DNA from 2 places in the Mesorhizobium sp. J428 genome. Region 1 is predicted to be linked to the other one. Evidence: riboswitches for the same ligand, from Rfam matches in the RefSeq annotation. Region 1 holds a riboswitch; the other holds the start of a gene.
The links. A riboswitch is a leader RNA that binds a small molecule or an ion and turns the genes downstream of it on or off. The one in region 1 is predicted to bind thiamine pyrophosphate.

Region 1 (4,408 bases):
TCCGGTGGGGCGGACGGAGCAGGGCAACGACGGGCGACGAAGGATCGCACGCCAGAGACCGCGGCTTCCCGGCATATTTCGCCCAGCACGTCGAGCGCGCTCAGGGCTTCCTCGACCGACAGCGGCGGCATGTCGAGCGCGATGCCGGCTCGGGAGAGTTCTTCGTCCAGTTCCGACGCCGCGGGCCGCCAGATGCCGCGGGCGGCGAGGTCCGCGCCGTGGGTGCGGAACAGGAGGCGCGGCTCACCCTCTGCAAGCAACTGACCGTCGGCATCGAGCACGGCGACGCGGTCGATGTCGCCGATCAGCCCGTCGAGCCGGTGGTCGACGACCAGCACGCCGCGGTCGGCGCGCGGTTCGAGCAGCAGCGTTCGCAGCCGCGCGGCGGCTTCCGGTGCGAGGTGGGCGGTCGGTTCGTCGGCGATGAAGAGCGGCGCATTCTGCGCCAGCGCGGCGGCCAGAGCGACGAGTTGCCGTTCGCCGCCCGACAGGGTGGCGGTGCGGCGGTCGCGCCAGGCGACGGGAATGCCGGTGCGCTGCATCGCCTCGTCGACCCGGCTGAGGATGTCGGCCTCCGGCAGGCGGCGGTTCTCCAGTGCGAAGGCGATCTCATCGGCGACGCTCATGCCGCAGAGAATCTGCTCCGCGTCTTGGTGCAGCCAGGAGACAGTGTCCGACCATTCGGCCGGCGAGCGCGAGGTTGCGTCGCGTCCCGCGAGTTCTGCCTTGCCCGCGACTGTCGCCGGGATGGCGCCCGGCACGAGGCCGTTGACAGTGGCGAGCAGCGTCGACTTGCCGGCACCGGAGGGGCCGAGCAGCAGCAGCCTTTCGCCGCGCCGTAGCGACAGCGTGACCGGTCCGACGGCGTCGCGCTCCTGGTAGGGATAGCGGACCGTCAGGCCGTGCCACGCGACGAGATCGTCAGGCATTTCCGGACCGGCGGTCGCGGTCGATCGCAAGGCCGGAGAGCACGCCGGTCTTGTAGAGCGCCTCGGTGATGAGGTGGCCGGCCAAGCCGCCGAGCAGCGCGCCGCTGAGGCAGCGCAGCACGAACATCACCACCAGCAGGCCGGGCGCCAGTGCGCCGTAGTCGAAGCGGATCCAGGTATAGATGAAGGAGAAGATCGCCGCGCCGACACCTGCCGCCATCAGCACCGGCAGGCGGTAGTTCTTCCAGCGCGTCGCGGCGAACACCACCTCCGCGCCCGCGCCCTGGACGAGGCCGGTGACGAGCAGCAGCAGGCCGGCCGGACTGCCGAGCAGAACCTGCACGAGCGCGGCAAGCAGTTCCGACAGGAGCGCCGCGCCGGGCTTGCGGATGATCGCAGCGGCGATTATCGAGACGATGAACCAGAAGCCCATCACAACGTCCATCGTCACCGGGCCGAAGATCGCCTGCGCGATCAGCCAGACCTGCACCCAGGCGAGGTAGAGCACGCCGAACACTGCGCCGAGCACGGCGACGATCAGGATTTCACGCAAGGTCCAGCCGTACTGGTTCATCTCGATATCTCCGGATAGGGGAAGGGTGCCGGCGCAGGCCGCCGGCGGGAACGGCCGTCATATCTTGGACGGGCTGTTGGCCGAGACCGTCAGGTCCATGGCCACATGTCCTTCCGGTGCGCCGAAGCGCAGGAAGGCTTCGCCGAGTGTGGCGAAGAGGGGGCCGGCATCGCCCTTGAGCTTAGTGCAGAAGTTCTTCGACCGGTCGAAGACGCTGGACGCCTTGAGGAAATCGATGCAGCCGTAGATCTCGTCCATGTGCTGGACGGCGCCGAGCGGATAGAGCGAGAACTGCGCCGCGACGGTCTGTCCGGTCAGGTCGGCGGCGGCGACCGCGTCGCGGGCGAGCGCGATCCGTTCGGCCAGATCGCCGCGGATGCCCGCCCCGGAGAGCGGCGTGCAGATCGGGTCGTCCGGCTCGCCGGGGCAACCGCGCGAGATGGTGGCGTGGAGGACGCAATGCGTACCGGTGCGGGCCGCGGCGACGAAGAGGTCGCGCATCGCGGGAAAGAGCTGTTCGGGCGGGCCGACGATCAGGGTCGAGACGTCGTCGGTCTCGATGCGGAAGCCGGGCCGGTAGGGATCGAGCGCATGAAGCGCGCCAAGGATGATGCCGACGAAGTCGTCGGACATGGGGTATAGGGAAATCTGCGCGCCTGAGAACATCTCGCCTCGCTCCGCTGGCATTAACCAGATCAGCTTGAGGGTCCACGGACATGTCGCCCGCATCTCAGCCCCGGCATTACGGAGCACCCCTGTCGAATGAATGCCGGATACCACCGGGCACGGTCGTGGCGCAAGCCGGTTCTGCGAGCCTGTGCACAAATCGCCAGGAACAGAGTGCAAGCGTCTTAGAGAACTTTCGCTATCGCCCTGAACATCGAGACGGTCTCGAATTCGCGATAGCTCGTCTCGTCGTTGGTCTGGCCGTAGTTCGGGCTGGCCGAGAGTTTGACGATGACGAGATCACGGTCGGGGTGGACGTAGACGAACTGGTTGTAGACGCCGATCGCCGAGAACTCGCCGTTCTCTCCGTCCATAAGCCACCACTGGTAGCCGTAGCCGAAAGCGGTGTCCGACAGGCCGTGGTCGCCGGGTATGAGGTGCGGCCCGTCGGGAGTGACGGAGGCTTTGACCCAGGCTTCCGGCACGATCTGTTTCCCGTCGCAGCGGCCGTTGAGACGGAACAGCTCGCCGAGTTTGGCGAAGTCGCGGGCGGTGGCCATCAGTCCGCCGAAGGCCATCTCCATGCCCTCAGAGTCCACCAGCCAATGAGCGTCGTCCTCCATGCCGAGCGGGTGCCAGAGCTTTTCCTCGACATAATCGCGGATCGGCCGGCCCGTCACCTTCTTCAGCAGCATGCCCAGCACGTGGGTGTCCATGCTGTTGTAAAGGTTGTAGGTGCCCGGTGGCGTGTGGCGGATCATGCCGGGCGGGATGGAGTCGAACGAGCCGCCATGGGCATAGACCGAGATGAAGCGGTTCATGTCGGATTCGGGATCGGAATAATCCTCGTTCCAGCGCGCGCCGGACGACATCTGCAACACGTCCTTGATCGAGACACCGTCATAGGCGGAGCCGCGCAATTGGGGCAGGTGATCGGAGACGATCTCGTCGACGCTGCCGAACAGGCCTTCGCCCCAGGCGATACCCAGTGCCGCCGAGGTGAAGCTCTTGGCCACAGACATCGACATCCAGTTCACCGCCGGACCGCCCGTCAGCCAGTAGTTCTCATATCGCTTGCGGCCGTCCTCGATGACCATCAGCGCCACCGTGTCGGTCTCTTCGAGGAAGTCGGCGAGCGAGCGGTCGGTGCCGTCGTGACGGTAGGTTTCCGGCAGCGCCAGCGGCACACCTTTCGGGAAGCGGCGAGGCCTTGGTGCCGCCGTCATGGTCGAGACCGGGAAGATCAGGTGCAGGTTGTTGAACACCTCGATCTGTCGTGCACCGGAGAACATCGACAACGCGAATTCGGCCCGGCTCAGCATGTCTTGGTTCCCTCCTCGAGCCGGGCGACGATCGCGGCTGCCTGCGTGCGCAGCGACGTCCTTTCCGGCATGGTCAATCCGAAATCGTTGAGCGCGGTCTCGCCGAGCGCGAGCGAGATCACGCCGAAGGCGGCCGCGTTGCGTTCCACCTCGGGCACGCCCGGCATCTCGCGGGCCAAGGCCTCGGCCAGCACATCCAGCGCATAGGCATAGACCCCGTTCAGCCGCTCGCGGATATGGGCGTCGGTGCGGGCGAGATACCAGAGTTCGCCCATCAGCGCGTTGTAGCGGGCGTCGGCGAAGATCTCGCCGAAATAGGCGTCCAGCAGACGCGACAGGCTCATGGCGCCGGCTTCGTCGCGCACTGCATCGAGGCGCTGCTGTGCGAGCTTCATCATTCGCTCGATCAGCCGGTCGACCATCTCGTCCCGGTTGCCCATGAAATATCGCACCAGGCTGCGCGGCAGGCCGGATTCCTCCGCCACGTCGGAGAGCGTGGTGGCCGGCAGGCCCTTACGCAGCACGCAGGCTTCGAAAGCCTGCATGATCTCCTCGCTGCGCTCTTCGAACTTAGGTGGCCGTCCCATCGTGCTCCAATCCTGTCACTATTGACAAGAAACCTGCGGCGGAGTTTCCTGTCAATCGTGAAAAGAAAAAACATCACGGGGAACATCATGGCACGAAAGACACGGATTGCCTTCGCCCTGCTTATGGCGGGAGCCGCTACGGCGGGACTTTCGCGCGCTGCATCGGCGCAGGACGCGGCGCTTAGCGTGCTGGACTGGTCCGGCTACGAAGACCCGGCCCTGAACCCGGCCTATGTCGAAAAGCACGGCGACGGCCCGACCTTCACCTTCTTCGCAGACGAGGACGAGGCCTTCGAGAAACTGCGCGCGGGCTTCAAGGTTGACGTCTCG
Region 2 (4,408 bases), 920 kb from region 1:
GCTCCTCATCCTGCGGCCCACGACCGGCAGGTTCGCATCACCCGTCGCATCCGCGCCCAGGCGCGAGAGCGCAAGCACCGCCGCGACCGTCAGCGCGATCTGCACCACGGTCAGTGCGACGGCCCGCGCGGGCTCGAAGTCGAAGCGCAGCGACTGGTAGATCGCCACCTCCAGCGTCGTCGCCGCCGGCCCGCCGCCGAGCGTCAGCACCACCGTGAAAGAGGTGACGCAGAGCATGAACACGAGTGCGGCCACGCCGGGGATCGCTCCGCGCAGCGCCGGCCACTCGATCAGGCGGAACACCGCGCCCGAGCGCATGCCGAGCTGGCTTGCCAGCCGCCACTGGTCCGGCGGCACGGTCTCCAGCGCCGCAAGCAGCAGCCGCGTCGCCAACGGCAGGTTGAAGAAGACATGCGCAATCAGGATGCCGGACAGGCCGTAGATCCCTGGCCATCGCCCCGCGCCGACGGCGGATGCGAGGTCTGCGACAAAGCCGGCGCGGCCGTAGAGCGCGAGCAGGCCCAATGCCGCGACGATCGCCGGCAGGCCGAGCGGCACCGCGAACAGCCTGAGCAGCAGGCCGCGCCCCGGAAACTCCGGATGCCGCGACAGGGCGCGCGCGACGAGGATTGCCGGAACGACGGACAGCAGCATGGACAGCGCGGCCTGCCAGAGCGTGAAGGAGGCGATGCGCAGCATGCCGGCATCGAACGCGCCGATCGCCCCGGACAAGTCCCGCGCCGCCTCGACGAAGAGGCCGGCGAAAGCTCCGCCGATGAGAAGAGCGATGAAACAGAGCGCGAGGAGGCCGGGGCGGGTCATGCGTGAAGGCCTTCTTCTCCCCGTTCACGGGGAGAAGATGCCGGCAGGCAGATGAGGGGCGGCGAAAACTGTCGACGTGTTCCGCAGCCCCTCATCCGACCCTTCGGGCCACCTTCTCCCCGTGAACGGGGAGAAGGAAGAATCGCGCGCAATGCCTCCTCCTACCTGCTCATCGCCGCCGTCCACTCCTCCACCCATGCCTTGCGGTTGGCCGCGACCTCTTCCGGCGAAAACAGCAGCGACTTTTCCGGCTTCACCAGCGCGTCGAAAGCCGGATTGAGCGGCTTGGAGGTCTTGGCGGCCGGGAACATCCAGTTCGTCTCGGGGATCGCGTCCTGGAACGCAGGCCCGGTCATGAAGGCGAGGAACTTCGCCGAGAGCGGGTTCGCTGCACCCTTCTTGGTGATGCCGGCGACCTCGATCTGCATGTAGTGCCCCTCGCTGAAAGCGGCCGCCTTGTAACGTTCGGACTTCTCCGCGATCACATGATAGGCGGGCGAGGTGGTGTAGGACAGCACCATCGGCGCCTCGCCCTTGGTGAACAGCCCGTACGCTTCGCTCCAGCCGGGCGTGACGGTGAGCACGCGGCCCTTGAGCTTCGCCCAGGCCTCGCCAGCCTTGTCGCCATAGACCGACTTCATCCACAGCACGAGGCCGAGCCCGGGCGTCGAGGTGCGCGGATCCTCGATGACGATTTTTTCCTGCGGATCGCCCTCGACCAGTTCCTTCAGGCTCGCCGGCGGGGTCTTAATCGCCTCGCTGTCGTAGACGACGGCGAAATAGCCGTAGTCGAAGGGAAGGAAGGTCGCGTCGCTCCAGCCACCGGGTACGGCGAGGTCGGCGGGCGAGAGGCCGTGCGGCGCGAACAGGCCGGTGTCCGCCGCCTCCTTGGTGAGGTTGGTGTCGAGGCCAAGCACGACGTCCGCCCTGCCCGAGGCGCCTTCGAGCCTGACGCGGTTGAGCAGCGCCACACCGTCGGCCACCGAGACGAATTCGAGGTCGCAGCCGCACTCCGCCTCGAACGCCTTCTCGACGATCGGACCCGGGCCCCATTCGGCGGTGAAGCTCTCATAGGTGTAGACGGTGAGCTTGTCCTGCGCCTGTGCGGGCGCCACGAAAGCGACCGTTGCGAGAAGTATCGGGATTGTCGCGCGCATCTGGCGCCTCCTTCATTCGAGTGAAAGGGAAGATGCGCCGCGAGCCGAACGCTTCTAATCCCTCCGCCGGTGCTAGCCGGATCAGGTTCAGCGGGTTGGCTATCGCCTCTCAGCCGGTTGCGGTTTCCCGCCCCGGCACCCCGTTAGAGCGCGTGGAACATAGGGCGGTCCCTTTGCCGGTGCAAGCCGGCGCTCCGCTGTTGACGCCCGTGCCGGACGCGTGGTCAGGATGGTTGATGCTCGACAAGCTCGAAGCCTTCATCGCGCTTTCCCGTGCGCAACACTTCGGCAAGGCGGCCGAGGATCTGGGCGTTACCCAGCCGACGCTGTCGGCCGCGATCAAGCAACTCGAGGGAGAACTGGGCGTCATGCTGGTCAAGCGGGGCTCGCGCTTCCAGGGGCTGACCACCGAGGGCGAGCAGGTGCTGACCTGGGCGCGGCGCATCTCGGGCGATGCGCGGGCGATGAAGGAGGAGATGCGCGCCGCGCGTCATGGCCTTTCGGGCCGCATCCGCATCGCCGCGATCCCGACGGCACTCGCCATGGTGGCGAAGCTCACCACGCCACTGCGCGAGAAGCATCCAGGCGTATCATTCTCGATCCTGTCGCGCACCTCGATCGAGGTCCTGTCGCTGCTCGGCAATTTCGACATCGACGCCGGCATCACTTATCTGGACAACGAGCCGCTCGGGCGGGTTCTTTCGGTGCCGCTCTATTCAGAGCGCTACCAGCTCATCACCGCGACCGGGAACCGCTATTCCGACCGCGCCTCGATCACCTGGGCGGAAGTGTCCGAACTGTCGCTCTGCCTCCTGACGCCCGACATGCAGAACCGGCGCATCATCGACCAGCACTTGGCCCAGGCGGGCGTGTCCGTGCGCGCTTCGCTCGAATCCAACTCGATGATCGTGCTGTATTCCCATATCCGCACCGGAAAATGGTCGTCGATCATGCCGCTGAACCTGGCCGAGACCTTCGGCTTCGCCGAGCCGATCCGTGCGATTCCCATCGTCGAGCCGGATGCCAGCCACACCGTCGGCCTGGTGGTGCAGCCGCGCGAGCCGCACACGCCGCTGGTCAAGGCGCTTCTCGACGAGGCGACGACCCTGGCGTCCCAGTCCCTGTCCTGAAGCTACCCGCCATGCGAACAGCTGTCGGCTCGCGATCGAGGTAATCTTCGGAAGAGAAAACCATAGCCGCGCCGAGCGCCTGCGCATGCTGCACGACGAGCCCTTCTATGTCTTCGCGGGCGACGTTCTCCGCCTCGTTGCGCAGCCGGACGGCCTCGGCAAGCATCGGCACGTTCACCACGCCGTCCAGCCTGGCCGCGCGCTCGACAGTGGAAACCACGTCGACTCTAAGCTTCTGTGACACTATCCGGTCCATCTGAAGACTCCCGATCCAGTCAATTAGGAACGGTAACCGCAGATTACCGAAGAAGCAACCCAAAACAGAAAATTATCTATTAATATCAGTAAGTTAGCAATTAGATAACTCGACTGAACCGGGGGGGCTTGTCCCATTGGGTTCAAATGGCCCAGAGAGCGACGGCACACCATAAGGTCCCGCCTATTGCGAATGTGTCGGATGCAACTATATAGTCACTTACTCATTATCTGTATTCAGCGTCTTGTGTGACACATGTCGGAACTCGAAAGAGCCGAACGGCTACAGATCATGTTGAGCGCCGAAGAACTTCGAGCCGTCGAGGACTGGAGGTTCGAGAGGCGCATGCCCAGTCGCGCGGCGGCGGTGCGTGAGCTTTTGCGGCGCGGGCTGGCGGCTGATGGATTCCTGACCGCGCAGGCCGGCGCGAAGTCCCAGGACTTCGGTGTCATCCTCGCCGACGGCTCCACCGACCTCCCCGACGGCTCCACCGACGCGGCTGAGTGACCTGCCGTTTTTGATCTTTCCCATCTTCTAATCGAATTCGATCTTGGCTCTGCACCACCTGCAGTTTGAGTGAGCGGTTAGCTCTAGACAGTTCCATGTTTCGTTTGCGCCGCGGCGACGGCGTTGGCGGGCGATTTCGCTGGCCGGCGCATGCGCTAGACAAAGTCAGAGAGCCGGCGCCTCGATAGAGATCCTCTATCAAGCAACGATTCCGCTTTATTGATTTCCGCGGTTTTGTCTGGCTTCATTGACAGATGGCGCGTGACGGCGCCGGTCCAGGGAGGAACGCTGCCTTGCAGCCGTCAGGTACCCAGATCGAGGTCGCGGATGTGGCCGTGCGGACGGCAGCGATCGTCGCTGCCTGCGAACATCTCGAAGGACCGCTGCTCCCCATCCTGCACGGCGTGCAGCAGGAGTTCGGCTTCGTACCCGGCGAAAGCCTCCCGGTGATCGCCGAGGCGCTGAACATCTCCAATGCCGAGGTCCACGGCGTCGCCACCTTCTATCACGACTACCGCCGCGCGCCGGCCGGCCGC

Region 2: another riboswitch for thiamine pyrophosphate. It lies ahead of thiB (thiamine ABC transporter substrate binding subunit); the one in region 1 lies ahead of LRS09_RS05095 (Ykof family thiamine-binding protein).

The regions. Positions count from the first base shown of each region.
Region 1 covers NZ_JAJOMX010000001.1:1,007,890-1,012,297, reverse strand. The annotation lists gene LRS09_RS05105 (ABC transporter ATP-binding protein) at 1-929, opposite strand, end outside; gene LRS09_RS05100 (ECF transporter S component) at 922-1,503, opposite strand; gene LRS09_RS05095 (Ykof family thiamine-binding protein) at 1,561-2,169, opposite strand; TPP riboswitch at 2,159-2,270, opposite strand; gene LRS09_RS05090 (serine hydrolase) at 2,355-3,491, opposite strand; gene LRS09_RS05085 (TetR/AcrR family transcriptional regulator) at 3,485-4,078, opposite strand; gene LRS09_RS05080 (ABC transporter substrate-binding protein) at 4,166-4,408, shown strand, end outside.
Region 2 covers NZ_JAJOMX010000001.1:1,926,334-1,930,741, forward strand. The annotation lists gene thiP (thiamine/thiamine pyrophosphate ABC transporter permease) at 1-822, opposite strand, end outside; gene thiB (thiamine ABC transporter substrate binding subunit) at 984-1,979, opposite strand; TPP riboswitch at 2,021-2,132, opposite strand; gene LRS09_RS09645 (LysR family transcriptional regulator) at 2,216-3,109, shown strand; gene LRS09_RS09650 (hypothetical protein) at 3,195-3,350, shown strand; gene LRS09_RS09655 (hypothetical protein) at 3,621-3,872, shown strand; gene LRS09_RS09660 (formate dehydrogenase subunit gamma) at 4,127-4,408, shown strand, end outside.